4 regions of the Enterobacter cloacae complex sp. HYC003_NIDB genome follow, and region 1 is predicted to be linked to each of the others. Evidence: predicted binding sites of a transcription regulator. Region 1 holds the regulator's gene; each other region holds the start of a gene.
The links. Region 1 encodes PurR, which represses purine synthesis genes. Its sites were predicted from a motif close to CANGCAAACGTTTGCNTG; they were not measured.
Positions count from the first base shown of each region.

Region 1 (7,529 bases):
GCGTCTGGTGCTTGAAGTGGTGGATGCTGTCTGTAATGAGTGGAAGGCAGACCGCATTGGTATTCGTGTCTCCCCGATCGGTACTTTCCAGAACGTCGACAACGGTCCGAACGAAGAAGCAGACGCGCTGTATCTGATTGAAGAGCTGGCGAAACGCGGTATCGCCTATCTGCACATGTCCGAGCCGGACTGGGCAGGCGGCAAGCCTTACAGTGAAGCCTTCCGTCAGAAAGTGCGCGAGCGCTTCCACGGCGTGATTATCGGGGCGGGTGCGTATACGGCAGAGAAAGCCGAGGATTTGATCGGTAAAGGCCTGATCGACGCCGTGGCCTTTGGCCGTGACTACATTGCTAACCCGGATCTGGTTGCCCGTTTGCAGAAAAAAGCCGAACTGAACCCGCAGCGTCCTGAAAGCTTCTATGGCGGCGGCGCGGAAGGTTATACCGACTACCCTTCACTGTAATCCCGCTTTGTACATTGATAGCGGCGACCTTTCGCCGCTATACTAAAACATCGTTTCTGTTCAAAAAGATAATCCATTCCACTGGTTAATGAGGAAATTATGCGCCTACTTCACACCATGCTGCGCGTTGGCGACCTGCAACGTTCCATCGATTTCTACACTAACGTTCTGGGCATGAAGCTGCTGCGCACCAGCGAAAATCCGGAATATAAATACTCCCTGGCGTTTGTCGGTTACGGCCCGGAATCTGATGAAGCGGTCATCGAGCTGACCTACAACTGGGGCGTGGACAGCTACGAGCTGGGTACGGCTTACGGCCACATCGCGCTGGAAGTGGATAACGCCGCCGAAGCCTGCGAACGTATCCGCAGCAATGGCGGTAACGTCACCCGTGAAGCCGGTCCGGTTAAAGGCGGTACCACCGTAATTGCGTTTGTGGAAGATCCGGACGGTTATAAAATCGAACTGATCGAAGCCAAAGACGCTGGTCGCGGCCTGGGCAATTGATCCCGCAGGGCGCACTTTGCGCCCGTTGTTTTGCTGCATCGCCTCTCAAAATTTGCCATAATGCGCACTGCTTTTTCCCCCTTGTAAGAGACCCTGATGTCCGATAACGCTCAATTTACCGGTCTGTGCGACCGTTTTCGTGGTTTTTATCCCGTTGTCATTGATGTTGAAACAGCCGGATTTAACGCTAAAACCGATGCGCTGCTTGAGATTGCCGCCATCACGCTGAAGATGGATGAACAGGGCTGGCTTGTACCGGACACCACGCTGCATTTCCACGTTGAACCCTTTGAAGGGGCAAACTTACAGCCAGAGGCGCTGGCCTTTAACGGTATCGATCCGACAAACCCGCTGCGCGGGGCGGTAAGCGAATACGAGGCGCTGCACGCCATTTTCAAAATGGTGCGCAAAGGCATGAAAGAGAATGACTGTAGCCGCGCCATCATGGTGGCCCACAATGCCACCTTTGATCACAGCTTCACTATGGCTGCCGCCGAGCGTGCCTCGCTCAAGCGTAATCCATTCCATCCGTTTGTGACCTTCGACACCGCCGCGCTGAGCGGCCTGGCGCTGGGGCAAACCGTGCTCTCTAAAGCCTGCATCACGGCGGGTATTGCGTTTGACGGCACCCAGGCGCATTCCGCGTTATACGACACCGAGCGTACGGCGGAGCTGTTCTGTGAGATCGTCAACCGCTGGAAACGTCTCGGCGGCTGGCCGCTGCCGATGGGCGACGAGGCCGATCTTCAATCGTAGGTTGGGTAATCGATAGCCCCACAGGACAAAAAAAAGCGACCAACATAATGTGGTCGCTTTTTTATATCCGCAGAAAACTTACTCTGCGTCCGGCTCTTCGGTTTTATACTTCGCCGCAGTCTCTTTGATCAGCTGTTGCAGTTCGCCGCGCTGATACATTTCAATCAGGATGTCGCATCCGCCGACCAGTTCACCATCAACCCACAGCTGTGGGAAGGTCGGCCAGTTGGCGTATTTTGGCAGTTCAGCGCGAATGTCCGGGTTTTGCAGGATATCAACGTAAGCAAAACGCTCACCACAGGCGGACAGTGCCTGAACCGCTTGCGCGGAGAAGCCGCAGCTTGGCAGCTTCGGAGAACCTTTCATGTACAGGAGAATCGGGTTTTCAGCGATCTGGCGCTGAATTTTTTCAATAGTGGTGCTCATGTCTTGCTTCCTTTAACTTCTGTTACGGCATCAGTCTGACATTGTAGCGGGTCAGGCCGACATCGGAAAATAACATTTTTGTCACGTCTAATTATTTTATCGCTTATCGCATAAAGTTGCATTGCTAATGTCGTTTATCCCCAGACGAGGTGCGGTTTTGCTTAAGGAGCGAACAGGAGTGCGACAGAATGGTGAATTTTTTTGCACTTGCTAACGAAACATAATTTTTGAATGAAAAATGCTATTAACTTCTTCTGAATTTATGGATTAGAATCGACAGGTTTTGTAAATCTCAAGCGGGTATGCATTGTGGCCTGCATTTATCAGGGGACTGCCCAGTGGCGCGGATAACTAAAATCTCGATGACGCTCTGTGCTTTACTGTTTACCACACTCTCATTTACGCCAGCGGCGAACGCCTCTGAACAGGCGCGGCATTCTGCTGTACAAAAATCGCATCTGGCAAAAACCACAGAACGTAAGAAAAAAACCACCAGTAAAACAGTAAAGAAGAAAACCACCGCTCAGACCAAAAAGACCGCCTCCAGTAAACCCAAAACTCTCCGTTCCGGCACGCACAAAACCACCCGCACGACCGCCAGCCTGGTGAATGAAAAATGCACCGTGCGCAAAGGCCATAAAACGAAATGCGCAAAAGTGACGAAGCTGGCTGACGTGCATAAAGCGCGTATGCAGAAAGCGCAAAAAACGGCGATGAACAAACTGATGGGGCAAATAGGTAAACCGTATCGCTGGGGTGGCACCTCTCCGCGCACCGGTTTTGACTGTAGTGGGCTGGTTTATTATGCCTATAAAGATCTGGTGAAGTTTCGCATTCCACGCACCGCCAATGAGATGTACCATCTGCGCGACGCCGCGCCTGTAAACCGTGGCGAACTGCAAAATGGCGACCTGGTGTTCTTCCGCACCCAGGGACGCGGTACGGCCGATCACGTTGGGGTGTATGTGGGTAACGGTAAATTTATCCAGTCACCGCGCAGCGGTCAGGACATTCAGATCACCTCTCTCAGCGAAGATTATTGGGTGCGCCACTATGTGGGTGCGCGCCGCGTGATGACGCCAAAAACCATTCGCTAAACCCTGCCCTGCCGCCTCCATGGCAGGGTAAGTTCCTCTTTTGCATACCCTTTCAATTTGCTATTCTGTCCTTGTTGTCTGTAGGGTTATTGGCAACGTATAAAACTATAAGGAGAGAAGCAATGTCGTTCGAATTACCTGCACTACCGTATGCAAAAGACGCCCTGGCCCCGCATATTTCCGCGGAAACCCTGGAGTACCATTACGGCAAGCATCACCAGACCTATGTCACCAACCTGAACAATCTGATCAAGGGCACCGATTTTGAAGGCAAAACGCTGGAAGAGATCGTGCGCAGTTCAGACGGCGGCGTATTCAACAACGCCGCACAGGTGTGGAACCACACCTTCTACTGGCACTGCCTGGCCCCAAACGCAGGCGGAGAACCTACCGGTGAGCTGGCGGTAGCGATTAACGCCGCGTTCGGCAGTTTCGCGGATTTTAAAGCGAAGTTTACTGACGCAGCCGTTAAAAACTTTGGCTCCGGCTGGACCTGGCTGGTAAAAGAGGCTGATGGCAAACTGGCTATCGTTTCCACTTCTAATGCGGGTACCCCTCTTACCACCAGCGCCACGCCGCTGATGACCGTGGACGTATGGGAACACGCCTATTACATTGATTACCGTAATGCGCGCCCGAACTACCTGGAACACTTCTGGGCACTGGTTAACTGGGAATTTGTTGCGAAGAACTTCGCCGCGTAAGAGACACGCAGAAGGGGCAGCCCTTCTGCGTTTTTGTTTATTCCGCCGTACACACCGCTTCAGGCTGTTTACGACCAGACATCATCACCAGCAGCAGGCCGAGTGCAGCAATGATCGCCCCCATCACCGGCACAAAGCTGTAACCCAAACCACCTGAGATCACCGCCCCGCCCGCTGCGGCACCCAGCGCATTGCCCAGGTTAAACGCACCGATATTCACCGACGAAGAGAGCCCCGGCGCTTCGTGCGCAACGCGCATTACGCGCATCTGCAACGGTGGCACCACGGCAAAGGTTGCGGCGCCCCAAACCACCATGGCAATCGCGGCACCCACTTCGTTACGCGCCAGCCACGGAATCGCCACCATGATGACAATCAGCAGCGTTAAAAAACCTTTCAGTGTTCCACTGACGGAGCGGTCGGCAAATTTCCCGCCGAGATAGTTGCCAATCGAGAACCCGACACCAATTAGCACCAGCATCGCGGTAACAAAGAGTGGCGTTGCGTGGGTAATGTCGTGCAGCACCGGGGAGATATAGGTGTAGAGCGTAAACATCGCCCCGGCCCCCAGTACCGTGGTAAGCAGCGCGGACAACACCTGAGGACGCATCAGCACCGCCAGCTCTTTACGTACTTCCGGACGTTCTCCCGCACTTCCTTTCGGCAGTGAGAAGAACAGCGCAACCATCGCGACCACGCCCAGTCCGGCGGTTGCGAGGAAAGACATACGCCAGCCGATGGCTTCTCCCAGCCAGGTGGCAGCGGGAACGCCGCCGATATTAGCGATGGTGAGGCCCATGAACATAGTGGCTACCGCGCTGGCCTGCTTATGTTTTGGCACCACGCTGGCGGCAACAACCGAGCCCAGTCCGAAGAAGGCGCCATGGTTGAGGCTGGTCAGAATGCGCGAAAGCATCAGAGTGGTGTAATCGGGCGAAATTGCGGAAAGCACATTTCCGAGAGTGAAAATCGCCATCAGGAAAATCAGCGCATTGCGGCGAGCGCGGTGGGAAAGCAGCAGCGTCATCAGCGGCGCGCCCACCATCACGCCAATCGCGTAGGCGCTAATTAACATACCGGCCGCAGGAATTGAGACGTCCACACCCCGGGCGATAACAGGCAATAACCCCATAGGGGAGAATTCAGTGGTGCCAATCCCAAAGGCGCCAATCGCCAGGGCCAGCAGGGGAAAATTGATTTTCATGAAGAGACTCCGGATACCGTGCCATAACCCGGCACAGAACTAAGAAGTCAAAAGCATGACATCAATCACAAAAAATGAGAAGTTAACATTTTGGCAAAAGATTTTTGCCGGAGAGGTAACAATAGCGGCAAGAGAGGGAGAAGGTTCTCCCCCCTCCTGAATCAGTGCAGCGCAGCGGTTAAACCACCCGCAACAATCAGGGCAAGAACAACAATGGTGGTAAACAGCGAAAACTTCAGATCGGTACTCATCAATTTTTCTCCTTTTATTCACCCTACGAAAAGTGAGCTTGCTCATTTTTACACAGTTCAGGTCAAAAATCTTCCAGGATTTAAGCGGATATCCACTTTACCTCTTCCCCTTTTCATCAAGATAGGACAAAATTCCACGCTAAATTTATTAGCGTACCGGCCACTGACCCCCTCCTGACGTCCTGTGTCGTTTTCCCGGCGTGTCGCAACTCATGTTTGCGTGATAAGGGTGAGAGAAGGCAAACGTTTACCTTCAATTTTTTCAGGAGCTTAGGATATGGTCTGGAGTGACATTTAATGGCAACAATTAAAGACGTAGCAAAACGCGCAAACGTTTCCACCACAACCGTATCACATGTTATTAACAAAACGCGTTTCGTCGCTGAAGAGACGCGTAATGCCGTCTGGGCGGCAATCAAAGAACTGCACTACTCGCCAAGTGCCGTCGCCCGCAGCCTGAAGGTTAATCACACCAAATCGATTGGCCTGCTGGCCACCAGCAGTGAAGCGGCCTACTTTGCTGAAATCATCGAAGCCGTTGAAAAAAACTGCTTCCAGAAAGGCTATACCCTGATTCTGGGCAACGCGTGGAACAACATTGAAAAACAGCGCGCTTACCTGTCAATGATGGCGCAAAAGCGCGTCGACGGCCTGCTGGTAATGTGTTCTGAATACCCTGAGTCGGTCCTTTCCATGCTGGAAGAGTATCGCCACATTCCGATGGTGGTCATGGACTGGGGCGAAGCGCGCGCAGACTTCACCGACTCCGTAATTGATAACGCCTTTGAAGGCGGCTACATGGCGGGGCGTTATCTGGTAGAACGCGGTCATCGTGAAATTGGCGTGATCCCGGGTCCGCTGGAGCGTAACACCGGAGCTGGCCGTCTGGCCGGTTTCATGAAAGCGATGGAAGAGGCGCTGATCACCGTGCCGGAAAACTGGATTGTTCAGGGCGACTTCGAGCCGGAGTCGGGCTATCGCGCCATGCAGCAGATCGTCTCCCAGCCGCATCGCCCTACCGCGGTGTTCTGCGGCGGCGACATCATGGCGATGGGCGCGCTCTGCGCGGCGGATGAACTCGGCCTGCGCGTCCCGCAGGATATCTCGGTGATCGGCTATGACAACGTGCGCAACGCCCGCTTCTTTACCCCGGCGCTGACCACCATTCACCAGCCGAAAGATTCGCTGGGTGAAACGGCCTTCAACATGCTGCTGGACAGGATCGTCAACAAGCGTGAACAGTCCCAGTCCATTGAAGTTCACCCGCGCCTGATTGAACGCCGTTCCGTTGCGGACGGTCCGTTCCGCGACTACCGTCGTTAATCACTTTACGGGACCAGCTATGCTGGTTCCCGCAACCACTCCCGGTTCAGCGTTTCGCTGTCGCCCAGATAATCCAGCAGCCAGTCCATGGCGGGCGAGACGTCGTTTTGCTGCCACGTCAGACAGCACGCGGCATCCGGGAAGGGGTTTTCCAGCGTCAAGGCCACCCACTCTCCCGCATCGATGCGCGGGCGCGCAAAATGCACCGGCACCATGCCAACGCACAGCCCCGCGCTCAGACAGGTGGCCGACGACTCCCAGTCCGGCGCGACCACGCGGCGCTGATTATCCAGCAGCCAGGTAATGCGCTTGGGCAGCGAGCGGGAGGTATCTTCCAGCACCAGCGAGGGCCAGTTGCGTAAGGTGTCATCGCTCAGCGGACCTTCCTGCGCCGCCAGCGGGTGATCGCGCGCGACCACGCAGGTCCAGCTCAGCATGCCCATGTCGCGAAACGCGTAGCGCCCCCCAACCGGGATCGCCTGGGTTGCACCAATCGCCATCTCCGCCCTGCCGTCCGCCAGCGCATCCCAGACGCCGTTGAACACTTCCTGCGAAACACGCAGTTCGACGTCGGAAAAATGACGATAGAAATCGACGATCATCTGCCGGGTCCGCTCCGGCTTAACGATGTTATCCACCGCGATAGCGAGATGCCCGCGCCAGCCGTTGGCGATCTGCTGGCACTGCTCACGGGTGATCTGCATTTTTTTGATAACAGACCGCCCTTCCTTCAAAAACCACGCTCCGGCAGGCGTGAGCTCCACGTCGCGATGGCGCCGCTCGAACAGCGGGACCGCC
Region 1 is NZ_CP114220.1:2,814,780-2,822,308, forward strand. It holds gene nemA (alkene reductase) at 1-463, shown strand, start outside; gene gloA (lactoylglutathione lyase) at 563-970, shown strand; gene rnt (ribonuclease T) at 1,067-1,726, shown strand; gene grxD (monothiol glutaredoxin 4) at 1,805-2,152, opposite strand; gene O1722_RS13400 (C40 family peptidase) at 2,491-3,249, shown strand; gene sodB (superoxide dismutase [Fe]) at 3,372-3,953, shown strand; gene O1722_RS13410 (MFS transporter) at 3,991-5,157, opposite strand; gene cydH (cytochrome bd-I oxidase subunit CydH) at 5,319-5,408, opposite strand; gene purR (HTH-type transcriptional repressor PurR) at 5,706-6,731, shown strand; gene punR (DNA-binding transcriptional activator PunR) at 6,749-7,529, opposite strand, start outside.

Region 2 (7,529 bases), 1.7 Mb from region 1:
CTTCTTTGGCATCAGATTAAGGATCAGCACCTTCAGCGGGCGAATTTCCTGACCAGAAGCACGCGAAGTTGTCATTACGAAGACATTCTCTTCACGCAAGAAATTGACGGCTGGTAGCTCGTCCTGCACCCGAATCGGCATAACCTTAAATCCTCACAGCATACGTATAAACGTTTAGACATCCAGACAGCTAACGATACCCAGAAACGGGGTTAATGTCGAGTCTGCAAGCGAAAGGTGAGAAAGTTTCAAGGAGGAAAAGCATGTAGGGCGGGTAAGGCTGGGCCACCACCCGACTTTTCAGAACGTGCAAAGCAAAAAACCCCGCACCTTACGGTACGGGGTTCTTCTTAATTGATGCCTGGCAGTTCCCTACTCTCACATGGGGAGACCCCACACTACCATCGGCGCTACGGCGTTTCACTTCTGAGTTCGGCATGGGGTCAGGTGGGACCACCGCGCTAAAGCCGCCAGGCAAATTCCTGTGCTCTGTCCTGTGTCTTTCGCACTGATACTGCGTTGGCTGCTCTCGTAAAGTCAGTCACATACCTCAGTATGCTCCTTCCTTTCCTTCGTTTGCCGCCTTGTCTCAGCGCAAAATCCTTCGGACTCTGAATCTAAGCTGAAAATTTCGTCTCTTCGCCAAAACACCTTCGGCGTTGTAAGGTTAAGCCTCACGGTTCATTAGTATCGGTTAGCTCAACGCATCGCTGCGCTTACACACCCGACCTATCAACGTCATCGTCTTTAACGTTCCTTCAGGAGACTTAAAGTCTCAGGGAGAACTCATCTCGGGGCAAGTTTCGTGCTTAGATGCTTTCAGCACTTATCTCTTCCGCATTTAGCTACCGGGCAGTGCCATTGGCATGACAACCCGAACACCAGTGATGCGTCCACTCCGGTCCTCTCGTACTAGGAGCAGCCCCCCTCAATTCTCCAGCGCCCACGGCAGATAGGGACCGAACTGTCTCACGACGTTCTAAACCCAGCTCGCGTACCACTTTAAATGGCGAACAGCCATACCCTTGGGACCTACTTCAGCCCCAGGATGTGATGAGCCGACATCGAGGTGCCAAACACCGCCGTCGATATGAACTCTTGGGCGGTATCAGCCTGTTATCCCCGGAGTACCTTTTATCCGTTGAGCGATGGCCCTTCCATTCAGAACCACCGGATCACTATGACCTGCTTTCGCACCTGCTCGCGCCGTCACGCTCGCAGTCAAGCTGGCTTATGCCATTGCACTAACCTCCTGATGTCCGACCAGGATTAGCCAACCTTCGTGCTCCTCCGTTACTCTTTGGGAGGAGACCGCCCCAGTCAAACTACCCACCAGACACTGTCCGCAACCCGGATTACGGGTCTACGTTAGAACACCAGCCATTAAAGGGTGGTATTTCAAGGTTGGCTCCACGCAGACTGGCGTCCACGCTTCAAAGCCTCCCACCTATCCTACACATCAAGGACCAGTGTTCAGTGTCAAGCTATAGTAAAGGTTCACGGGGTCTTTCCGTCTTGCCGCGGGTACACTGCATCTTCACAGCGAGTTCAATTTCACTGAGTCTCGGGTGGAGACAGCCTGGCCATCATTACGCCATTCGTGCAGGTCGGAACTTACCCGACAAGGAATTTCGCTACCTTAGGACCGTTATAGTTACGGCCGCCGTTTACCGGGGCTTCGATCAAGAGCTTCGCGTTGCCGCTAACCCCATCAATTAACCTTCCGGCACCGGGCAGGCGTCACACCGTATACGTCCACTTTCGTGTTTGCACAGTGCTGTGTTTTTAATAAACAGTTGCAGCCAGCTGGTATCTTCGACTGATTTCAGCTCCGCCCGCAGGGGCTTCACCTACACATCAGCGTGCCTTCTCCCGAAGTTACGGCACCATTTTGCCTAGTTCCTTCACCCGAGTTCTCTCAAGCGCCTTGGTATTCTCTACCTGACCACCTGTGTCGGTTTGGGGTACGATTTCGTGTTACCTGATGCTTAGAGGCTTTTCCTGGAAGCAGGGCATTTATCACTTCAGCACCGTAGTGCCTCGTCATCACACCTCAGCGTTAATAAGGTACCGGATTTACCTGGAACCTCCGCCTACATGCTTAAACCGGGACAACCGTCGCCCGGCTGACATAGCCTTCTCCGTCCCCCCTTCGCAGTAACACCAAGTACAGGAATATTAACCTGTTTCCCATCGACTACGCCTTTCGGCCTCGCCTTAGGGGTCGACTCACCCTGCCCCGATTAACGTTGGACAGGAACCCTTGGTCTTCCGGCGAGCGGGCTTTTCACCCGCTTTATCGTTACTTATGTCAGCATTCGCACTTCTGATACCTCCAGCATGCCTCACAGCACACCTTCAACGGCTTACAGAACGCTCCCCTACCCAACAACACATAGTGTCGCTGCCGCAGCTTCGGTGCATGGTTTAGCCCCGTTACATCTTCCGCGCAGGCCGACTCGACCAGTGAGCTATTACGCTTTCTTTAAATGATGGCTGCTTCTAAGCCAACATCCTGGCTGTCTGTGCCTTCCCACATCGTTTCCCACTTAACCATGACTTTGGGACCTTAGCTGGCGGTCTGGGTTGTTTCCCTCTTCACGACGGACGTTAGCACCCGCCGTGTGTCTCCCGTGATAACATTCTTCGGTATTCGTAGTTTGCATCGGGTTGGTAAGCCGGGATGGCCCCCTAGCCGAAACAGTGCTCTACCCCCGAAGATGAGTTCACGAGGCGCTACCTAAATAGCTTTCGGGGAGAACCAGCTATCTCCCGGTTTGATTGGCCTTTCACCCCCAGCCACAGGTCATCCGCTAATTTTTCAACATTAGTCGGTTCGGTCCTCCAGTTAGTGTTACCCAACCTTCAACCTGCCCATGGCTAGATCACCGGGTTTCGGGTCTATACCCTGCAACTTAACGCCCAGTTAAGACTCGGTTTCCCTTCGGCTCCCCTATACGGTTAACCTTGCTACAGAATATAAGTCGCTGACCCATTATACAAAAGGTACGCAGTCACCCCATAAAGAGGCTCCCACTGCTTGTACGTACACGGTTTCAGGTTCTTTTTCACTCCCCTCGCCGGGGTTCTTTTCGCCTTTCCCTCACGGTACTGGTTCACTATCGGTCAGTCAGGAGTATTTAGCCTTGGAGGATGGTCCCCCCATATTCAGACAGGATACCACGTGTCCCGCCCTACTCTTCGAGTTCACAGCATGTGCATTTTCGTGTACGGGACTATCACCCTGTACCGTCGGACTTTCCAGACCGTTCCACTAACACACAAGCTGATTCAGACTCCGGGCTGCTCCCCGTTCGCTCGCCGCTACTGGGGGAATCTCGGTTGATTTCTTTTCCTCGGGGTACTTAGATGTTTCAGTTCCCCCGGTTCGCCTCGTTAACCTATGTATTCAGTTAACGATAGTGCAACGAATTGCACTGGGTTTCCCCATTCGGACATCGCCGGGTCAAGGGTTCATATCACCTCGCCGGCGCTTTTCGCAGATTAGCACGTCCTTCATCGCCTCTGACTGCCAGGGCATCCACCGTGTACGCTTAGTCGCTTAACCTCACAACCCGAAGATGTTTCACTTCTGATTGCGAAAATTTGAGAGACTCGAACACACATGAGCTGTGTGTCGTTTCAATTTTCAGCTTGATCCAGATTTTTAAAGAGCAAAACTTCTTAATGCACTCAAAAGTACATTCAGAAGTTCATCATTCATCAGACAATCTGTGTGAGCACTACAAAGGCAGGTTCTTTAAGGTAAGGAGGTGATCCAACCGCAGGTTCCCCTACGGTTACCTTGTTACGACTTCACCCCAGTCATGAATCACAAAGTGGTAAGCGCCCTCCCGAAGGTTAAGCTACCTACTTCTTTTGCAACCCACTCCCATGGTGTGACGGGCGGTGTGTACAAGGCCCGGGAACGTATTCACCGTGGCATTCTGATCCACGATTACTAGCGATTCCGACTTCATGGAGTCGAGTTGCAGACTCCAATCCGGACTACGACGCACTTTATGAGGTCCGCTTGCTCTCGCGAGGTCGCTTCTCTTTGTATGCGCCATTGTAGCACGTGTGTAGCCCTACTCGTAAGGGCCATGATGACTTGACGTCATCCCCACCTTCCTCCAGTTTATCACTGGCAGTCTCCTTTGAGTTCCCGGCCGGACCGCTGGCAACAAAGGATAAGGGTTGCGCTCGTTGCGGGACTTAACCCAACATTTCACAACACGAGCTGACGACAGCCATGCAGCACCTGTCTCAGAGTTCCCGAAGGCACCAATCCATCTCTGGAAAGTTCTCTGGATGTCAAGAGTAGGTAAGGTTCTTCGCGTTGCATCGAATTAAACCACATGCTCCACCGCTTGTGCGGGCCCCCGTCAATTCATTTGAGTTTTAACCTTGCGGCCGTACTCCCCAGGCGGTCGACTTAACGCGTTAGCTCCGGAAGCCACGCCTCAAGGGCACAACCTCCAAGTCGACATCGTTTACGGCGTGGACTACCAGGGTATCTAATCCTGTTTGCTCCCCACGCTTTCGCACCTGAGCGTCAGTCTTTGTCCAGGGGGCCGCCTTCGCCACCGGTATTCCTCCAGATCTCTACGCATTTCACCGCTACACCTGGAATTCTACCCCCCTCTACAAGACTCTAGCCTGCCAGTTTCGAATGCAGTTCCCAGGTTGAGCCCGGGGATTTCACATCCGACTTGACAGACCGCCTGCGTGCGCTTTACGCCCAGTAATTCCGATTAACGCTTGCACCCTCCGTATTACCGCGGCTGCTGGCACGGAGTTAGCCGGTGCTTCTTCTGCGGGTAACGTCAATCGACAAGGTTATTAACCTTATCGCCTTCCTCCCCGCTGAAAGTACTTTACAACCCGAAGGCCTTCTTCATACACGCGGCATGGCTGCATCAGGCTTGCGCCCATTGTGCAATATTCCCCACTGCTGCCTCCCGTAGGAGTCTGGACCGTGTCTCAGTTCCAGTGTGGCTGGTCATCCTCTCAGACCAGCTAGGGATCGTCGCCTAGGTGAGCCGTTACCCCACCTACTAGCTAATCCCATCTGGGCACATCCGATGGCAAGAGGCCCGAAGGTCCCCCTCTTTGGTCTTGCGACGTTATGCGGTATTAGCTACCGTTTCCAGTAGTTATCCCCCTCCATCAGGCAGTTTCCCAGACATTACTCACCCGTCCGCCACTCGTCAGCGAAGCAGCAAGCTGCTTCCTGTTACCGTTCGACTTGCATGTGTTAGGCCTGCCGCCAGCGTTCAATCTGAGCCATGATCAAACTCTTCAATTTAAAAGTTTGATGCTCAATGAATTAAACTTCGTAATGAATTACGTGTTCACTCGTTGAGACTTGGTATTCATTTAGTGTCCGAGGACATTAAGAATCCATGTCACTTTGAGTGCCCACACAGATTGTCTGATAAATTGTTAAAGAGCAGTTGCGACGCGCTTCAGCGCTCTGTCGCGAGGTGGCGTATATTACGCTTTCCTCTTTCAGAGTCAACCCGTTATTTCAGGATTTTTTCTCTTCAACCGACCGGGTTGTTTGTGAAGTGATTCACATCCGCCGTGTCGATGGAGGCGCATTATAGGGAGTTCTCCGCAGGCCGCAACCGCTAAATGACAGAAAAATGACTGACTGCTGCATTCCACAGCAAAACCCCGCCTTATACCTTTTTACACACAGACTTATCCACAATGATACGAAAAAGTAAAAATGTGCGAGCGTTGCGCAAACGTTTTCGTTAAAATGCTCGCGCTTCACAAGGATGCCTCGTCAGGTGTGTTAGATGAGTTTTTCACAGGAAAATTCATCTAACGCTCTCTGTAATCGTGAAATCCAGGGGATTTACCATGCAACAACGTCGTCCAGTCCGCCGCGCTCTGCTCAGTGTTTCTGATAAAGCCGGTATCGTCGAATTCGCTCAGGCACTTTCTGCACGTGGCGTAGAGCTGCTTTCTACAGGCGGTACCGCTCGCCTGTTAGCAGATAAAGGTCTGCCGGTAACCGAAGTGTCCGATTACACCGGTTTCCCGGAAATGATGGATGGACGCGTCAAAACCCTGCACCCGAAAGTGCACGGCGGTATTCTGGGCCGTCGCGGTCAGGACGACGGCATTATGGAGCAGCACAATATTGCCCCCATCGACATGGTGGTTGTTAACCTCTACCCGTTCGCCCAGACCGTTGCCCGCGAAGGCTGTTCTCTGGAAGACGCTGTTGAGAATATCGACATCGGCGGCCCGACCATGGTGCGCTCCGCAGCCAAGAACCATAAAGATGTGGCCATCGTGGTAAAGAGCAGTGACTACAACGCCATTATTAATGAGATGGATGCCAACGAAGGGTCCCTGACGCTTGAAACGCGTTTCGATCTCGCCATCAAAGCCTTCGAGCATACCGCCGCCTACGACAGCATGATCGCCAACTACTTCGGTAGCCTGGTACCTGCCTACCACGGTGAAAGCAAAGATCCATCTGGCCGCTTCCCGCGCACGCTGAACCTGAACTTCATTAAGAAGCAGGATATGCGTTACGGCGAGAACAGCCACCAGCAGGCTGCCTTCTATATAGAAGAAGAGGTAAAAGAAGCCTCTGTAGCGACTGCCCAGCAGGTACAGGGCAAAGCCCTCTCCTATAACAACATTGCCGATACCGACGCCGCGCTGGAATGCGTGAAAGAGTTCAGCGAGCCAGCCTGCGTTATCGTCAAGCACGCCAACCCATGCGGCGTTGCGGTAAGTGCGTCTATTCTGGAAGCTTACGATCGCGCCTACAAAACCGACCCGACCTCCGCGTTCGGCGGCATTATCGCCTTCAACCGCGAGCTGGATGCGGAAACCGCGCAGGCCATCATCTCCCGTCAGTTTGTCGAAGTGATCATCGCGCCATCAGCATCCGAAGAGGCGCTGAAAATCACCGCGGCGAAACAGAACGTGCGCGTACTGGTTTGCGGCCAGTGGGCAGAGCGCGTTCCAGGCCTGGACTTCAAGCGCGTGAACGGCGGGCTGCTGGTTCAGGACCGCGATCTGGGTATGGTGGGCGAAGCCGATCTGCGTGTCGTCACCAAACGTCAGCCAACCGAGCAGGAACTGCGTGACGCGCTGTTCTGCTGGAAAGTGGCGAAGTTTGTGAAATCCAACGCCATCGTCTACGCCAAAGAGAACATGACCATCGGAATAGGCGCAGGCCAGATGAGCCGCGTTTACTCTGCGAAAATCGCGGGTATTAAAGCAGGTGACGAAGGTCTGGAAGTCAAAGGTTCCGCCATGGCCTCTGACGCCTTCTTCCCGTTCCGCGACGGTATCGACGCGGCCGCTGCTGTGGGCATCACCTGTGTGATCCAGCCTGGCGGTTCAATCCGTGATGACGAAGTGATTGCCGCTGCCGACGAGCATGGCATCGCAATGATCTTCACCGACATGCGCCACTTCCGCCATTAATTCCCGGAGCAGAAAATGAAAGTATTAGTGATTGGTAACGGCGGGCGCGAGCACGCCCTGGCGTGGAA
Region 2 is NZ_CP114220.1:4,554,292-4,561,820, forward strand. It holds gene metA (homoserine O-acetyltransferase MetA) at 1-141, opposite strand, end outside; rRNA gene rrf (5S ribosomal RNA) at 360-475, opposite strand; rRNA gene O1722_RS21805 (23S ribosomal RNA) at 664-3,568, opposite strand; rRNA gene O1722_RS21810 (16S ribosomal RNA) at 3,767-5,308, opposite strand; gene purH (bifunctional phosphoribosylaminoimidazolecarboxamide formyltransferase/IMP cyclohydrolase) at 5,872-7,461, shown strand; gene purD (phosphoribosylamine--glycine ligase) at 7,477-7,529, shown strand, end outside.
Region 2: a site for PurR is predicted at 5,747-5,764, ahead of purH (bifunctional phosphoribosylaminoimidazolecarboxamide formyltransferase/IMP cyclohydrolase). Genes of this name have one in related genera too.

Region 3 (7,529 bases), 1.3 Mb from region 1:
AACTTTCTCGCCCAGCAGAGCACGGGGCTCAAGCAAAACCAGATCCTGAGAGGGGATCTCGATCCGCACTGCGCCAAAACGCAGTAACAGGCTGTTCTCCTCGGGCACGCAGTCAAAACACCACGCGTAATTGGGTGCAGAGGGATCGAGATCGAATTGCTGTTTCATCCACTGGCCGCCCCAGACGCCAGGATCGAAAAAGGGCGCCACGCGGAAAGGCTGGGTGGTAGTTTGCTTCAGCCCGGCTCGCAGGGCCTCGCCGCTGACCATCGCGGGCTGGTTCGTCTGGGTTGTATCCAGTAAAAAATCGGTGCGCCTGAGCAGCGGCGTTTTGTGGCGATCGAAGACGCGCCATTCGACAAAAAAGGCGCGCTTGTAGCGACGAAGCATATCTTCCTGCTGATTATCTGCGCCCCAGTTCCCAGTCTCACCCCGGCGCATACGCTGCTGGATCTCCCAGCGCGGCAGATCGGCATACACCAGCACATCACCCGGATGGACAAGCGTCGCACCGGGACCGTAGATCACAATCAGCCCCCCAGAACACTGGCTCACCCGAACCTGCAAAGCCTCCAGACGCGCGGGATCGAAAAACTCTCCAAGCTGGTGGCAGGAGAGAACGCCAAAGACGCGATCGTCTGTGAGGTTGCGTGCCAGCATCTCATGAATGGCACACTCATCCCGTCGCGCCTGTTCAGCATTGATCGCCAGCGTCGGGCGTAGACGCGGCAGCACGTTCTCTTCAAGCTCGGTCATGCGCACGCCCGGATAGCAGTCAATCACCAGCACCGTGCGGCTGCGCTGTTGGGTTTTTGACTCAAGAACGCGGGTTATTGCTTCCCAGCCTTGCCAGGCGCTGTCATCAAAACCCTGTATCGCCACCGTGGGGAATTTGTCGTAGGTTGTCATTGTATCCTCCGTAATCGTTATTTAAGGTTATTCGATTAACCGTATTTGAGAAGAGTGGTTAACGCGATTAACCCGCCATAAATGCGAATCGAATCCAGAACAACAGCGGTAATGTGAAGAGTCTCACAGGGAAAAATGCAAAAAACAGGTTATTCGATTAACCTGTAGTGATGATGAAGGAGACAACATGACGGGAATTACACTGGCCGATGTCGCGAAACGCGCCGGCGTGTCAACGGCGACGGTCTCGATGGTGCTCTGCAACAAAGGCCGCATTTCGCAAAGCACGCGCGAACGTGTGCTTAAGGCGCTGGATGAATCCGGCTATGTCTATAACCAGACGGCAGCCAATTTACGTAACCGCAGCAGTAACCAGGTCGGGCTGCTCTTGCACGATATCACCAACCCTTTTTACAGCGAGATGACGGCAGGGCTAAGTCATGAAATGGAGCGCCACGAGCTGATGCTTTTTCTGGCGAATAGCGAGGAATCGGCAGAGCGACAGCAAAAATTTGTTGATTCACTGATGCGTAATAACGTCGGCGGTATGGTGCTGTGTGCGGCTCGGGAAACGCCCCAGGCCTTTTTTGAGGGTCTGAAGCGGCGCAATATTCCGGCTATCATGGTTGTGCGACCGCTGAACGATCCGGATTTTGATTTTGTCGGAACGGATAACTTCTTAGGCACGCAGATGGCGACGGAGCATCTGCTCAGAATGGGCCATCGGCACATTGCGTTCATTGGAGGGAGCCAGAATTCGGGCTCTCGGGCGCAGCGTATCGGGGGCTTTACCAGCAAGCTGCTGGAGTACGGCGTGACGCCGAATCCTGCCTGGATCAGAACCTCTCACGCCAGCCAAAGCGACGGCGCGCGCGTGGCAGAGGCGTTACTTCTCGAGCATCCACACATCAGTGCGGCAATTTGCTATCAGGATGTTGTGGCGCTGGGGGTGATGCAAAGCTTACGCAAGATGGGCCGTGAGCCGGGACGTGATTTTGCGCTGGTCGGTTTCGATGATATTACCGAAGCGGCTCTGGTGCAGCCCGCATTGACCACCGTATCGGTGGCGGCGAAAGAGATTGGTCGTAAGGCAGGGGAGTTACTTTACAGCCGCATACAGGGCAACGACGAACCCGCCAAACGCATCATTCTGCCGCCTGCGCTGGTGGTGCGGGAATCATGTGGTTTTCGCTGACGATCATGTCTTTCACTGATATCTCACCCTGTTTATCATTAAATTCTAATTATCGGCGTTTTCTGTGGCAGCCTGTGCAAAGGCTGGTTAATCTGAAAACGATTTACATCATTTTAACGTAAGAGAATAACTATGCATGATGCACAGATCCGCGTCGCCATTGCGGGCGCGGGTGGACGTATGGGCCGTCAGCTGATTCAGGCGGCACTACAGATGGATGGCGTGGCGCTTGGCGCGGCGCTGGAGCGTGAAGGTTCATCGCTTTTGGGAGCCGATGCAGGCGAGCTGGCGGGCGCAGGTCAGACGGGCGTTACCGTGCAGAGCAGCCTTGAGGCGGTGAAAGAAGACTTTGACGTGTTTATCGATTTTACCCGCCCTGAAGGCACGTTGGCTCACCTGGCGTTTTGCCGTCAGCACGGTAAAGGGATGGTGATTGGCACCACCGGTTTTGACGAGGCCGGTAAGCAAGCCATTCAGGATGCGTCCACTGAGATTGCGATTGTCTTTGCGGCAAACTTTAGCGTGGGGGTAAACGTCATGCTGAAACTGCTGGAGAAGGCGGCGAAGGTGATGGGCGACTACACCGACATTGAAATCGTCGAAGCGCACCATCGCCACAAAGTCGATGCTCCGTCAGGCACGGCGCTGGCAATGGGCGAAGCGATTGCGTGTGCAATGGATAAAGATTTGAAAGACATCGCGGTCTATTCTCGCGAAGGCCACACTGGCGAGCGCGTGCCTGGCACCATTGGGTTTGCCACCGTTCGCGCAGGTGATATCGTCGGTGAACATACCGCTATGTTCGCCGATATTGGCGAAAGGATCGAAATCACTCATAAAGCATCCAGCCGCATGACATTTGCAAACGGGGCGGTACGTTCGGCATTGTGGCTGAAAGGTAAGCGTAATGGTCTTTTTGATATGCGAGATGTCCTCGAACTCAACAATTTGTAAGCATTATTACCCTTCGTGATGTGGTTATTGCAGTCGTAATTACTTGATTGCATAGGGCAATATTTTATTGCCCTTTTATTTTGTCTGTTTTGGGTGTTTATTGTGTCTAACTGATTTAAAGTAAGTGTTTTGTCGATAATTTCTGTTGCTGAACTGTAAATTTTGACCATTTGGTCCACTTTTTATTCCTGCAAGACGTTCCTTTCTATTAAACAGCATACGCAAGCGGTTTCCACAGTGATTTAGTTGATCTTTTTGCCGCTTAATCTGAGTTCAGACCGCCAGGCTTGCAAAAGAATATACAAAACTCCCGTTTTAAGTTGACTTTTACATGGCAAATCCCCAGAATGCCGCCGTTTGCCAAAAATCCGCTGGCAACACATTTGCATTGATCCATGACATGGTTATGAATTAATATGCAAATAAAGTGAGTGAATATTCTCTGGAGGGTGTTTTGATTAAGTCAGCGCTATTGGTTCTGGAAGACGGAACCCAGTTTATCGGTCGGGCCATAGGGGCAACGGGTTCGGCGGTTGGGGAAGTCGTTTTCAATACTTCAATGACCGGTTATCAAGAAATCCTCACTGATCCTTCCTATTCTCGCCAAATCGTTACTCTTACTTATCCTCATATCGGCAATGTCGGCACCAATGCGGCTGACGAAGAATCCTCTCAGGTACATGCGCAAGGCCTGGTCATTCGCGACCTGCCGCTGATTGCCAGCAACTTCCGCAACACCGAAGACCTCTCTTCTTACCTGAAGCGCCACAACATTGTGGCGATTGCCGATATCGATACCCGTAAGCTGACGCGTCTGCTGCGCGAGAAGGGTGCACAAAACGGTTGTATCATCGCAGGGGATAACCTCGATGCGACGCTGGCGCTGGAAAAAGCGAAAGCCTTCCCGGGACTGAACGGTATGGACCTGGCGAAAGAAGTGACCACCGCTGAAGCCTACAGCTGGACGCAGGGAAGCTGGACGCTGGAAGGCGACCTGCCGGAAGCGAAACCGGAAAGCGAGCTGCCGTTCCACGTGGTGGCCTACGATTTTGGCGCCAAGCGCAACATCCTGCGTATGCTGGTTGACCGTGGCTGCCGCCTGACGGTGGTTCCGGCGAAAACCTCTGCTGAAGATGTTCTGAAGATGAACCCGGACGGCATCTTCCTCTCAAACGGTCCTGGCGACCCGGCGCCGTGCGACTACGCTATCGACGCCATCAAGTCCTTCCTTGAAACCGACATCCCGGTATTCGGCATCTGTCTCGGCCATCAGCTGCTGGCGCTGGCGAGCGGAGCGAACACCGTCAAGATGAAGTTTGGCCACCACGGTGGTAACCACCCGGTGAAAGATATCGACAACAACACGGTGATGATCACCGCGCAGAACCACGGCTTCGCTGTGGATGAAGCAACGATGCCAGCTAACCTGCGCGTGACGCATAAGTCACTGTTCGATGGTACCTTGCAGGGTATCCATCGCACCGATAAGCCTGCGTTCAGCTTCCAGGGCCACCCTGAAGCCAGCCCGGGCCCACACGATGCCGCGCCGCTGTTCGATCACTTCATCGAACTTATCGAGCAATACCGTAAGACCGCTAAATAATCAGGAGCTGAGAAGACCATGCCAAAACGTACAGACATAAAAAGCATCCTGATCCTTGGCGCTGGCCCGATTGTCATCGGCCAGGCCTGCGAATTCGACTACTCCGGTGCGCAGGCGTGTAAAGCCCTGCGTGAAGAGGGTTACCGTGTCATCCTGGTAAACTCTAACCCGGCCACCATCATGACCGACCCGGAAATGGCGGATGCGACCTACATCGAGCCGATTCACTGGGAAGTGGTACGCAAAATTATCGAGAAAGAGCGTCCGGACGCGGTGCTGCCGACCATGGGCGGCCAGACGGCGCTGAACTGTGCGCTGGAGCTGGAGCGTCAGGGCGTGCTGGAAGAGTTCGGCGTGACCATGATCGGTGCGACCGCCGACGCGATTGATAAAGCAGAAGACCGTCGCCGCTTCGACGTGGCAATGAAAAAAATTGGCCTTGATACCGCACGTTCCGGTATCGCGCACAATATGGAAGAAGCGCTGGCCGTTGCGGCTGAAGTGGGTTATCCGTGCATCATCCGCCCTTCCTTCACCATGGGTGGCACCGGCGGCGGCATTGCCTACAACCGCGAAGAGTTTGAAGAAATTTGCGAGCGCGGCCTGGATCTCTCCCCAACCAAAGAGTTGCTGATTGATGAATCGCTGATTGGCTGGAAAGAGTACGAGATGGAAGTGGTGCGTGATAAAAACGACAACTGCATCATCGTCTGCTCCATCGAAAACTTCGACGCGATGGGGATCCACACCGGTGACTCCATCACCGTTGCGCCAGCTCAGACGCTGACCGACAAAGAGTACCAAATCATGCGTAACGCCTCGATGGCGGTACTGCGTGAAATCGGCGTGGAAACCGGCGGCTCTAACGTGCAGTTCTCGGTGAACCCGAAAACCGGCCGTCTGATTGTTATCGAAATGAACCCGCGCGTGTCCCGTTCCTCCGCACTGGCCTCCAAAGCCACCGGCTTCCCGATTGCGAAAGTGGCGGCGAAACTGGCGGTGGGTTACACCCTTGACGAGCTGATGAACGATATCACCGGTGGCCGCACGCCAGCGTCCTTCGAACCGTCCATCGACTACGTTGTGACCAAAATTCCACGCTTTAACTTCGAGAAATTCGTCGGTGCCAACGACCGTCTGACTACCCAGATGAAATCCGTTGGTGAAGTCATGGCGATTGGCCGCACGCAGCAGGAATCCCTGCAAAAAGCACTGCGCGGCCTGGAAGTGGGCGCGACCGGCTTTGACCCGAAAGTCAGCCTGGACGACCCGGAAGCGCTGACCAAAATCCGCCGCGAGCTGAAAGACGCGGGCGCAGAGCGTATCTGGTACATCGCCGATGCCTTCCGCGCGGGCCTGTCCGTCGACGGCGTATTTAACCTGACTAACATCGACCGCTGGTTCCTGGTGCAAATTGAAGAGCTGGTGCGTCTGGAAGAGAAAGTGGCGGAGCTGGGCATCAACGGCCTGGACGCAGACTTCCTGCGCATGTTGAAGCGTAAAGGCTTCGCCGATGCGCGTCTGGCTAAGCTGGCGGGCGTGCGTGAAGCGGAAATCCGCAAGCTGCGCGACCAGTACGACCTGCACCCGGTCTACAAGCGCGTGGACACCTGTGCGGCTGAATTCTCGACCGATACCGCATACATGTACTCCACCTATGAAGAGGAGTGCGAAGCGAACCCGTCCGTCGACCGCGACAAGATTATGGTGCTGGGCGGCGGTCCAAACCGTATCGGCCAGGGCATCGAGTTTGACTACTGCTGCGTACACGCCTCACTGGCGCTGCGCGAAGACGGTTACGAGACCATTATGGTCAACTGTAACCCGGAAACCGTCTCGACCGACTACGACACTTCCGACCGCCTCTACTTCGAGCCGGTCACCCTGGAAGACGTGCTGGAAATCGTGCGCATCGAGAAGCCAAAAGGCGTGATCGTGCAGTACGGCGGCCAGACTCCGCTGAAGCTGGCGCGCGCGCTGGAAGCAGCAGGTGTGCCGGTTATCGGCACCAGCCCGGATGCGATTGACCGTGCGGAAGACCGCGAGCGTTTCCAGCAGGCGGTTGACCGTCTCAAACTGAAACAGCCGGCGAACGCCACCGTGACCGCAATTGAAATGGCCGTTGAGAAAGCGAAAGAGATCGGCTACCCGCTGGTGGTGCGTCCATCCTACGTACTGGGCGGCCGCGCGATGGAAATCGTCTACGACGAAGCGGACCTGCGTCGCTACTTCCAGACGGCGGTGAGCGTTTCCAACGATGCGCCAGTGCTGCTCGACCGCTTCCTCGACGACGCGGTTGAAGTCGACGTGGATGCCATCTGCGACGGCGAAAGGGTGCTGATTGGCGGCATCATGGAGCACATCGAGCAGGCGGGCGTGCACTCCGGTGACTCCGCCTGTTCTCTGCCAGCGTACACCCTGAGCCAGGAGATTCAGGACGTAATGCGCCAGCAGGTGCAGAAGCTGGCCTTCGAGCTTCAGGTTCGCGGCCTGATGAACGTTCAGTTCGCGGTAAAAGACAACGAAGTCTATCTGATTGAAGTCAACCCGCGTGCGGCGCGTACCGTACCGTTCGTCTCCAAAGCGACCGGTATTCCGCTGGCGAAAGTGGCGGCGCGCGTGATGGCCGGCCAGACGCTGGCTCAGCAGGGCGTCACGAAAGAAATTATCCCGCCTTACTACTCGGTGAAAGAGGTGGTACTGCCGTTCAACAAATTCCCGGGCGTTGACCCGCTGTTAGGGCCAGAGATGCGCTCTACCGGGGAAGTGATGGGCGTTGGCCGTACCTTCGCAGAAGCGTTTGCGAAAGCGCAGCTGGGCAGTAGCTCCACCATGAGAAAATCTGGCCGTGCGCTGCTCTCCGTTCGC
Region 3 is NZ_CP114220.1:4,109,635-4,117,163, reverse strand. It holds gene O1722_RS19685 (class I mannose-6-phosphate isomerase) at 1-909, opposite strand, end outside; gene O1722_RS19680 (LacI family DNA-binding transcriptional regulator) at 1,097-2,104, shown strand; gene dapB (4-hydroxy-tetrahydrodipicolinate reductase) at 2,237-3,058, shown strand; gene carA (glutamine-hydrolyzing carbamoyl-phosphate synthase small subunit) at 3,513-4,661, shown strand; gene carB (carbamoyl-phosphate synthase large subunit) at 4,680-7,529, shown strand, end outside.
Region 3: a site for PurR is predicted at 3,277-3,294, ahead of carA (glutamine-hydrolyzing carbamoyl-phosphate synthase small subunit). Genes of this name have one in related genera too.

Region 4 (7,529 bases), 1.4 Mb from region 1:
ATGTATAACTTTTCCTGACCCATTACAGCTCACACTCCAGTTCAATCACAGGACGTGGTAAATCCGTCTCGTCCTTATTATGGCGAGCATTTCCACGATATGTCCAACAGTGCCAGAAAAGTATGACAGTTATTTTTTTGTTGGGGAATTTAGAGGGTTGGGGGAGGGGGTGTCGGGTGGCGCTGCGCTTACCACGACCTACGGGACCGTAGGCCCGTGCAAGCGAAGCGCCGCCGGGCAATTCAAACAGACTACTCTTCAGCCGCATAACCCTGCGGGGGCAACTTCACGCCGTCCAGCCAGGCTGCGCCGTTGCGCATCTCCAGACGTCCATCGACAAACCAGCTTACCACCAGCGGATAAATGGCGTGTTCCTGCGTCTGCACACGTTCGGTCACGTCGTCTTCGTTGTCGCCGTCAAAGACCGGTACTTTTGCCTGCAAAATGACCGGACCGCCGTCCAGCTCGTCGGTGACGAAATGCACGGAGGTACCATGCTCCTCATCGCCGTTCTCCAGCACCTGACGATGGGTGTGCAGACCGGGGTATTTTGGCAGCAGGGAAGGGTGGATATTGAGCAGTCGTCCGGCGTAGTGTGCAACAAAAGCCGGGCTCAGGATGCGCATGTAGCCTGCCAGCACCACCACGTCAGGTGCGTAGGCGTCAATCTCCTGCACCAGCTCACGGTCAAAGGCTTCACGCCCGGCGAACTGGCTGGCTTCCAGCGCGTGCGCAGGAATGTTCGCTTCCCGCGCGCGCTCAAGGCCGAATGCATCGGCCTTGTTGCTGAATACTGCCCGAATGGTGCCATTGATTTTCTTCTGTTTGCAGGCGTCTATGATTGCCTGCAAATTGCTTCCGTTGCCGGAAATGAGCACCACGATGTTTTTCATTCAATGACCACACGCTGTTCGGAATCGGAAGCTTTAATCGTACCGATTTTCCACGCGTTTTCACCTTTTTCTGTCAGCAGCTTAACCGCTTTATCCGCTTCGCTGGCGGGCAGGGCGATAACCATGCCCACGCCGCAGTTAAAGGTGCGGTACATTTCGTGAGAGCTCACGTTGCCTGCGGTTTGCAGCCAGTTGAAGACGGACGGCCACTGCCATGAGGATGCGTCGATCACCGCCTGGGTATTGTCCGGCAGCACGCGCGGAATGTTTTCCCAGAAGCCGCCGCCGGTGAGGTGAGCGATGGCGTGCACGTCAACGTTCTCAATCAGCTCCAGCACGTTTTTCACGTAGATGCGGGTCGGGGCCAGCAGGTGATCGGCCAGCGGTTTGCCGTCCAGCTCGGTGGTCAGCGGGTCGCAACCGCTCACTTCGAGGATTTTACGCACCAGAGAGTAGCCGTTGGAGTGCGGACCGCTGGAGGCCAGCGCAACCAGCACATCGCCGTCAGCCACTTTGCTGCCGTCGATAATTTCTGATTTTTCTACCACGCCGACGCAGAAGCCTGCGACGTCATAATCTTCACCGTGATACATGCCAGGCATTTCCGCGGTTTCACCGCCGACCAGCGCACAGCCGGATTGCAGGCAGCCTTCGGCGATACCGTTAATGACGCTGGCTGCGGTATCCACGTCCAGCTTGCCGGTCGCGTAGTAATCGAGGAAGAACAGCGGCTCGGCGCCCTGTACCACCAGGTCGTTGACGCACATCGCCACCAGATCGATACCAATCGTATCGTGACGCTTAAGATCCATCGCCAGGCGCAGTTTTGTACCGACACCATCCGTACCCGAGACCAGCACAGGTTCACGATATTTTTGCGGCAGCGCGCACAGTGCGCCGAATCCACCCAGGCCACCCATCACTTCCGGGCGGCGGGTTTTTTTCACCACACCTTTGATTCGGTCAACCAGCGCATTACCTGCGTCAATATCAACACCGGCATCTTTGTAGCTGAGAGAAGTTTTGTTGGTCACGGCTTAAATCCCCACGCGATTGCATAGCTAGTAAGAAAAATCGGCGCAATTCTAACAGTCCAGGCAAACGTTTGCGAGCCTATTCTCGGCGCGAGGATCTTTTTTTCTGTGCGGGCTGTCTAGGGCAACAAACTTGACTCTGTTCACGAAAATGAAACCGGTTTCGGCGATCTGCTTGCAACGGCTATCCCCTTTGCACATCATCAAACTGAAACCGGTTTCTGTAACTGTTTTTGCAGAAAATAACGCAGAATGAGGGATAGCGAATGTCAGGATTTAAAGCAGGTTTTCTGTGGGGTGGGGCCGTTGCGGCGCACCAGCTCGAAGGCGGCTGGAAAGAGGGCGGCAAGGGCGTGAGCGTTGCCGATGTCATGACGGCAGGCGCCCACGGGGTACCGCGTGAAATCACCAACGGCGTGCTGGAGGGGAAAAATTACCCAAACCACGAAGCCATCGACTTTTATCACCGCTATAAAGAAGACATCAAACTCTTTGCCGAGATGGGGTTCAAATGCTTCCGCACCTCCATCGCCTGGACGCGTATCTTCCCGAAAGGCGACGAGCTGGAGCCGAACGAAGCGGGACTCAAATTCTATGACGATCTTTTTGACGAGTGCCTGAAGCACGGCATCGAGCCGGTGATCACGCTTTCCCACTTCGAGATGCCTTTCCACCTGGTGACGGAATACGGCGGCTGGCGCAACCGTAAGCTGATCGACTTCTTTGTTCGCTTCGCGAAGGTCGTTTTTGAGCGCTACCAGCATAAAGTGAAGTACTGGATGACCTTTAACGAGATCAACAACCAGGCCAACTTCCACGAAGACTTTGCGCCGTTTACCAACTCCGGGCTGAAATATGCGCCGGGAGAAGATCGCGAGCCGGTGATGTTCCAGGCGGCGCACTATGAGCTGGTGGCCAGTGCTCTGGCGGTGAAGGCGGGGCGCGAGATCAACCCGTCACTGCAAATCGGCTGCATGATTGCCATGTGCCCCATCTATCCGCTGACCTGTGCCCCGGACGATATGATGATGGCGATGAACGCCATGCATCGTCGCTACTGGTTCACCGACGTTCACGTGCGCGGCAAGTATCCGCAGCATCTGCTCAACTACTTTGAACGTCGCGGCTTCGCGCTGGATATCACCGAAGAAGATAAAGTGGCGCTGACGCAGGGCTGCGTGGATTACATCGGGTTCAGCTACTACATGTCTTTTGCTACCAAGGCGACGGCGGACAACCCGCAGCTGGACTACGACGAGAGCAAGAGCCTGGTCTCTAACCCGTACGTGCAGAAATCGGACTGGGGCTGGCAGATTGACCCGGTGGGGCTTCGCTACTCCCTCAACTGGTTCTGGGATCACTACCAACTGCCGCTGTTTATTGTTGAGAACGGCTTTGGCGCGATCGACGTGCAGGAAAGCGACGGCACGGTGAACGACCAGTACCGCATCGACTACCTTTCCGCACACATCCGCGAGATGAAAAAAGCGGTGGTGGAGGATGGCGTAGATCTGATGGGCTATACCCCGTGGGGCTGTATCGACCTGGTCTCTGCCGGCACAGGCGAGATGAAAAAACGCTACGGCTTTATCTTTGTCGATAAAGATAACGAAGGTAACGGCACGCTGAACCGCAGCAAGAAGAAATCGTTCGACTGGTATAAGCAGGTGATTGCCAGCAACGGCGATAACCTGTAATTGTCGGGTGGCGCTAACGCTTACCCGACCTACACTACACGTAGGCCCGCGTAAGCGCAGCGCCACCGGGCTGAACCCGCACCCAAGCCGGAGCTTCGCCTCCGGTTTTTTTGTCTCTAAATCACTTTGCTTGATATACGTCAAGCAAGATGGGTATGGCGCAATCCGAAAAAAGCGGTATAATCCCGCGATTTTTTTGCGGATGCCACCTCAGAGGAGAAAGAGAATGAAGATTGTGGAAGTGAAACACCCACTCGTTAAACACAAGTTGGGCCTGATGCGTGAGCATGACATCAGCACGAAGCGTTTTCGCGAACTGGCTTCTGAAGTGGGTAGCCTGCTGACCTACGAAGCGACCTCTGATCTGGAAACGGAAAAAGTGACCATCGAAGGCTGGAACGGTCCGGTACAGGTTGAGCAGATCAAAGGTAAAAAAATTACCGTGGTGCCAATCCTGCGTGCGGGTCTGGGCATGATGGAAGGCGTGCTGGAGCACGTCCCAAGCGCGCGTATCAGCGTGGTGGGTATCTACCGTAACGAAGAGACGCTTGAGCCGGTCCCGTACTTCCAGAAGCTGGTCTCTAACATCGACGAGCGTATGGCGCTGGTGGTTGACCCGATGCTGGCGACCGGCGGTTCGATGATCGCCACCATCGACCTGCTGAAAAAAGCGGGATGCAGCAGCATCAAAGTGCTGGTGCTGGTTGCGGCGCCGGAAGGTATCGCGGCGCTGGAAAAAGCGCACCCGGACGTTGAACTCTATACCGCGTCTGTCGACCAGGGACTGAACGAGCACGGGTACATCATCCCGGGGCTCGGCGATGCCGGCGATAAGATTTTTGGTACTAAATAATCGAATAACGATAAAGAAGCCGACTTTGATAGTCGGCTTTTTTTTGAATAAAAACCAACAATGACACTCAGAGGAAAACACTATGACGCGCCGTGCTATCGGGGTGAGTGAAAGACCGCCGCTTTTACAGACAATCCCGCTTAGTTTGCAGCACCTGTTCGCCATGTTTGGCGCAACAGTGCTGGTGCCAATCCTGTTTCACATTAACCCGGCTACCGTGCTGCTGTTTAACGGCATCGGTACGCTACTTTACCTCTTCATCTGTAAAGGCAAAATCCCGGCCTATCTCGGGTCGAGCTTCGCGTTTATCTCCCCGGTTCTGCTGTTGCTGCCGCTGGGTTATGAGGTCGCGCTGGGCGGCTTTATCATGTGCGGCGTGCTGTTCTGCCTGGTCTCCTTCATTGTGAAGAAGGCCGGTACCGGCTGGCTGGACGTGATGTTCCCGCCTGCGGCAATGGGGGCCATCGTTGCCGTCATCGGCCTGGAGCTGGCGGGCGTGGCGGCGAACATGGCCGGGCTGCTGCCTGCGGACGGTCAGTCACCGGATTCCAAAACCATTATTATTTCGCTGGTGACGCTGGGCGTGACGGTATTCGGTTCCGTCCTGTTCCGCGGCTTTATGGCGATTATCCCGATCCTGATCGGCGTGCTGGCGGGTTACGCGCTCTCCTTCGTGATGGGCGTTGTGGATACCACCCCGATTGCCGAGGCGCACTGGTTCGCGCTGCCAACCTTCTACACCCCGCGCTTTGAATGGTTCGCCATTTTCACCATTCTGCCTGCCGCGCTGGTGGTGATTGCTGAGCACGTCGGCCACCTGGTGGTGACGGCGAACATCGTGAAGCGCGACCTGATCCGCGATCCGGGCCTGCACCGCTCCATGTTTGCGAACGGCTTCTCGACCATTATCTCCGGTTTCTTCGGCTCCACGCCAAACACGACTTACGGTGAGAATATCGGCGTAATGGCGATCACCCGCGTCTACAGCACCTGGGTTATCGGCGGCGCGGCGATCATCGCCATTCTGCTCTCCTGCGTTGGTAAACTGGCGGCGGCGATCCAGATTATCCCGGTTCCGGTGATGGGCGGCGTTTCTCTGCTGCTGTACGGGGTGATCGGTGCCTCCGGTATTCGCGTGCTGATTGAATCCAAAGTGGATTACAGCAAGGCGCAGAACCTGATCCTCACTTCCGTTATCCTGATTATCGGCGTGAGCGGCGCGAAGGTGCACATCGGCGCGGCAGAGCTGAAGGGGATGGCGCTGGCGACCATCGTCGGCGTCGGCCTGAGCCTGATTTTCAAGCTGATCTCGGTGATCCGCCCGGAAGAGGTAGTGCTGGACGCGGACGACAGCGAAAAAGCGCCACATTGATCGTCATGCCGGGCGAAGGATCGCCCGGTTCTCTCCTTGCAGGTTCCGTGTTAAACTCCATTCCGATTTTATGTAAGATCTCTGGTTGAGGTATTTCTGAACGGACCGGCACAGCTCTCTCTGCCACTTTATCTCCCTGACGACGAAACTTTCGCGAGTTTCTGGCCGGGTGATAACCCCTCTTTACTGGCTGCACTGCAAAACGTGCTGCGCCAGGAACACAGCGGATACATCTATATCTGGTCACGCGAAGGCGCGGGACGCAGCCACCTGCTGCATGCCGCCTGTGCGGAGCTTTCGGCGCGCGGTGACGCGGTAGGCTATGTGCCGCTGGATAAACGCACCTGGTTTGTGCCTGAGGTGCTGGAGGGCATGGAACATCTCTCCCTGGTCTGCATCGATAATATCGAATGCGTGGCGGGGGACGAACCGTGGGAAATGGCGATCTTTAACCTCTACAACCGCATTCTGGAGTCGGGCAAAACCCGGCTGCTGATCACCGGCGATCGTCCGCCGCGTCAGCTCAATCTGGGGCTGCCGGATCTGGCGTCTCGTCTGGACTGGGGGCAAATCTACAAGCTGCAACCGCTGTCGGATGAAGACAAACTCCAGGCACTTCAGCTGCGCGCTAAGCAGCGTGGGTTTGAGCTGCCGGAGGACGTGGGTCGGTTCCTGCTTAAACGCCTGGACAGGGAAATGCGCACGCTCTTTGATACGCTCGATCAGCTCGATCGCGCCTCCATCACCGCCCAGCGCAAGCTGACCATTCCGTTTGTGAAAGATATTCTCAAGCTCTAGTTTTGCCGGGTGGCGGCTGCGCCTTACCCGGCCTACGAAAACCCGTCATACCTTGTAGGCCGGGTAAGGCGCAGCCGCCACCCGGCTAAAGATCCCCCAACAAGTGCTCCACCAGCAGAGGAATCGGCCTTCCCGACGCCACGCTTCGTCCGCTTTCACGCCACAGCGCCGTCCCGCTGATATCCAGATGCGCCCACGGAATGGTCGGGGGGCAGAAGTGGTGCAGCAGCCACGCCGCCGACGCGCTGATCGCCGCGTTGTTGGTCGGCGTGTTGCACAGATCGGCAATCGCGCTGTCGGTTTGCTTTCTCAGCCGCGCATCCAGCGGCAGGGACCACACCTCGTCGCCGCTCCGTTTGCCCGCGAGCGTCAGTGCCTGACGCAACGGCTCATCCTGGGTCATCAGCCCGCTCAGCTCATACCCCAGCGCTTTCACCACCGCTCCGGTTAAGGTCGCCATATCGATGATATAGTGCGCCTGCGGATGGCGCTGACTCGCCCAGGCGATAGCGTCTGCCAGCACCAGCCGGCCCTCGGCATCGGTATTGTTGATTTCAACGGTGGTGCCGTTGCAGGCCATCGCCACCGTGCCGGGCTGCATGGCGTCGGGGCCGATGGCGTTTTCCGCCAGCGCCAGCACGCCCATGATGCGCACGGGTAATTTCAGCTCCGCAACGGTCAGCATCAGCCCGAGCACGTTAGCCGCGCCGCACATGTCATATTTCATGGTGTACATGCCCGCGCCTTTCTTCAGCCACAGGCCGCCGGTGTCAAAGGTAATGCCTTTTCCCACGTAGCAGCGCACCGGGCCATCAGACACGCCGTTATAGTGAATAGCCAGCAGACGCGGTGGGCAGGTCGCCCCTTTGCCAACGGCGTGCA
Region 4 is NZ_CP114220.1:1,383,810-1,391,338, forward strand. It holds gene ppk1 (polyphosphate kinase 1) at 1-23, opposite strand, end outside; gene purN (phosphoribosylglycinamide formyltransferase) at 252-893, opposite strand; gene purM (phosphoribosylformylglycinamidine cyclo-ligase) at 890-1,927, opposite strand; gene O1722_RS06580 (6-phospho-beta-glucosidase) at 2,194-3,624, shown strand; gene upp (uracil phosphoribosyltransferase) at 3,851-4,477, shown strand; gene uraA (uracil permease) at 4,560-5,849, shown strand; gene O1722_RS06595 (DnaA inactivator Hda) at 5,946-6,647, shown strand; gene O1722_RS06600 (leucyl aminopeptidase family protein) at 6,733-7,529, opposite strand, start outside.
Region 4: a site for PurR is predicted at 1,988-2,005, ahead of purM (phosphoribosylformylglycinamidine cyclo-ligase). Genes of this name have one in related genera too.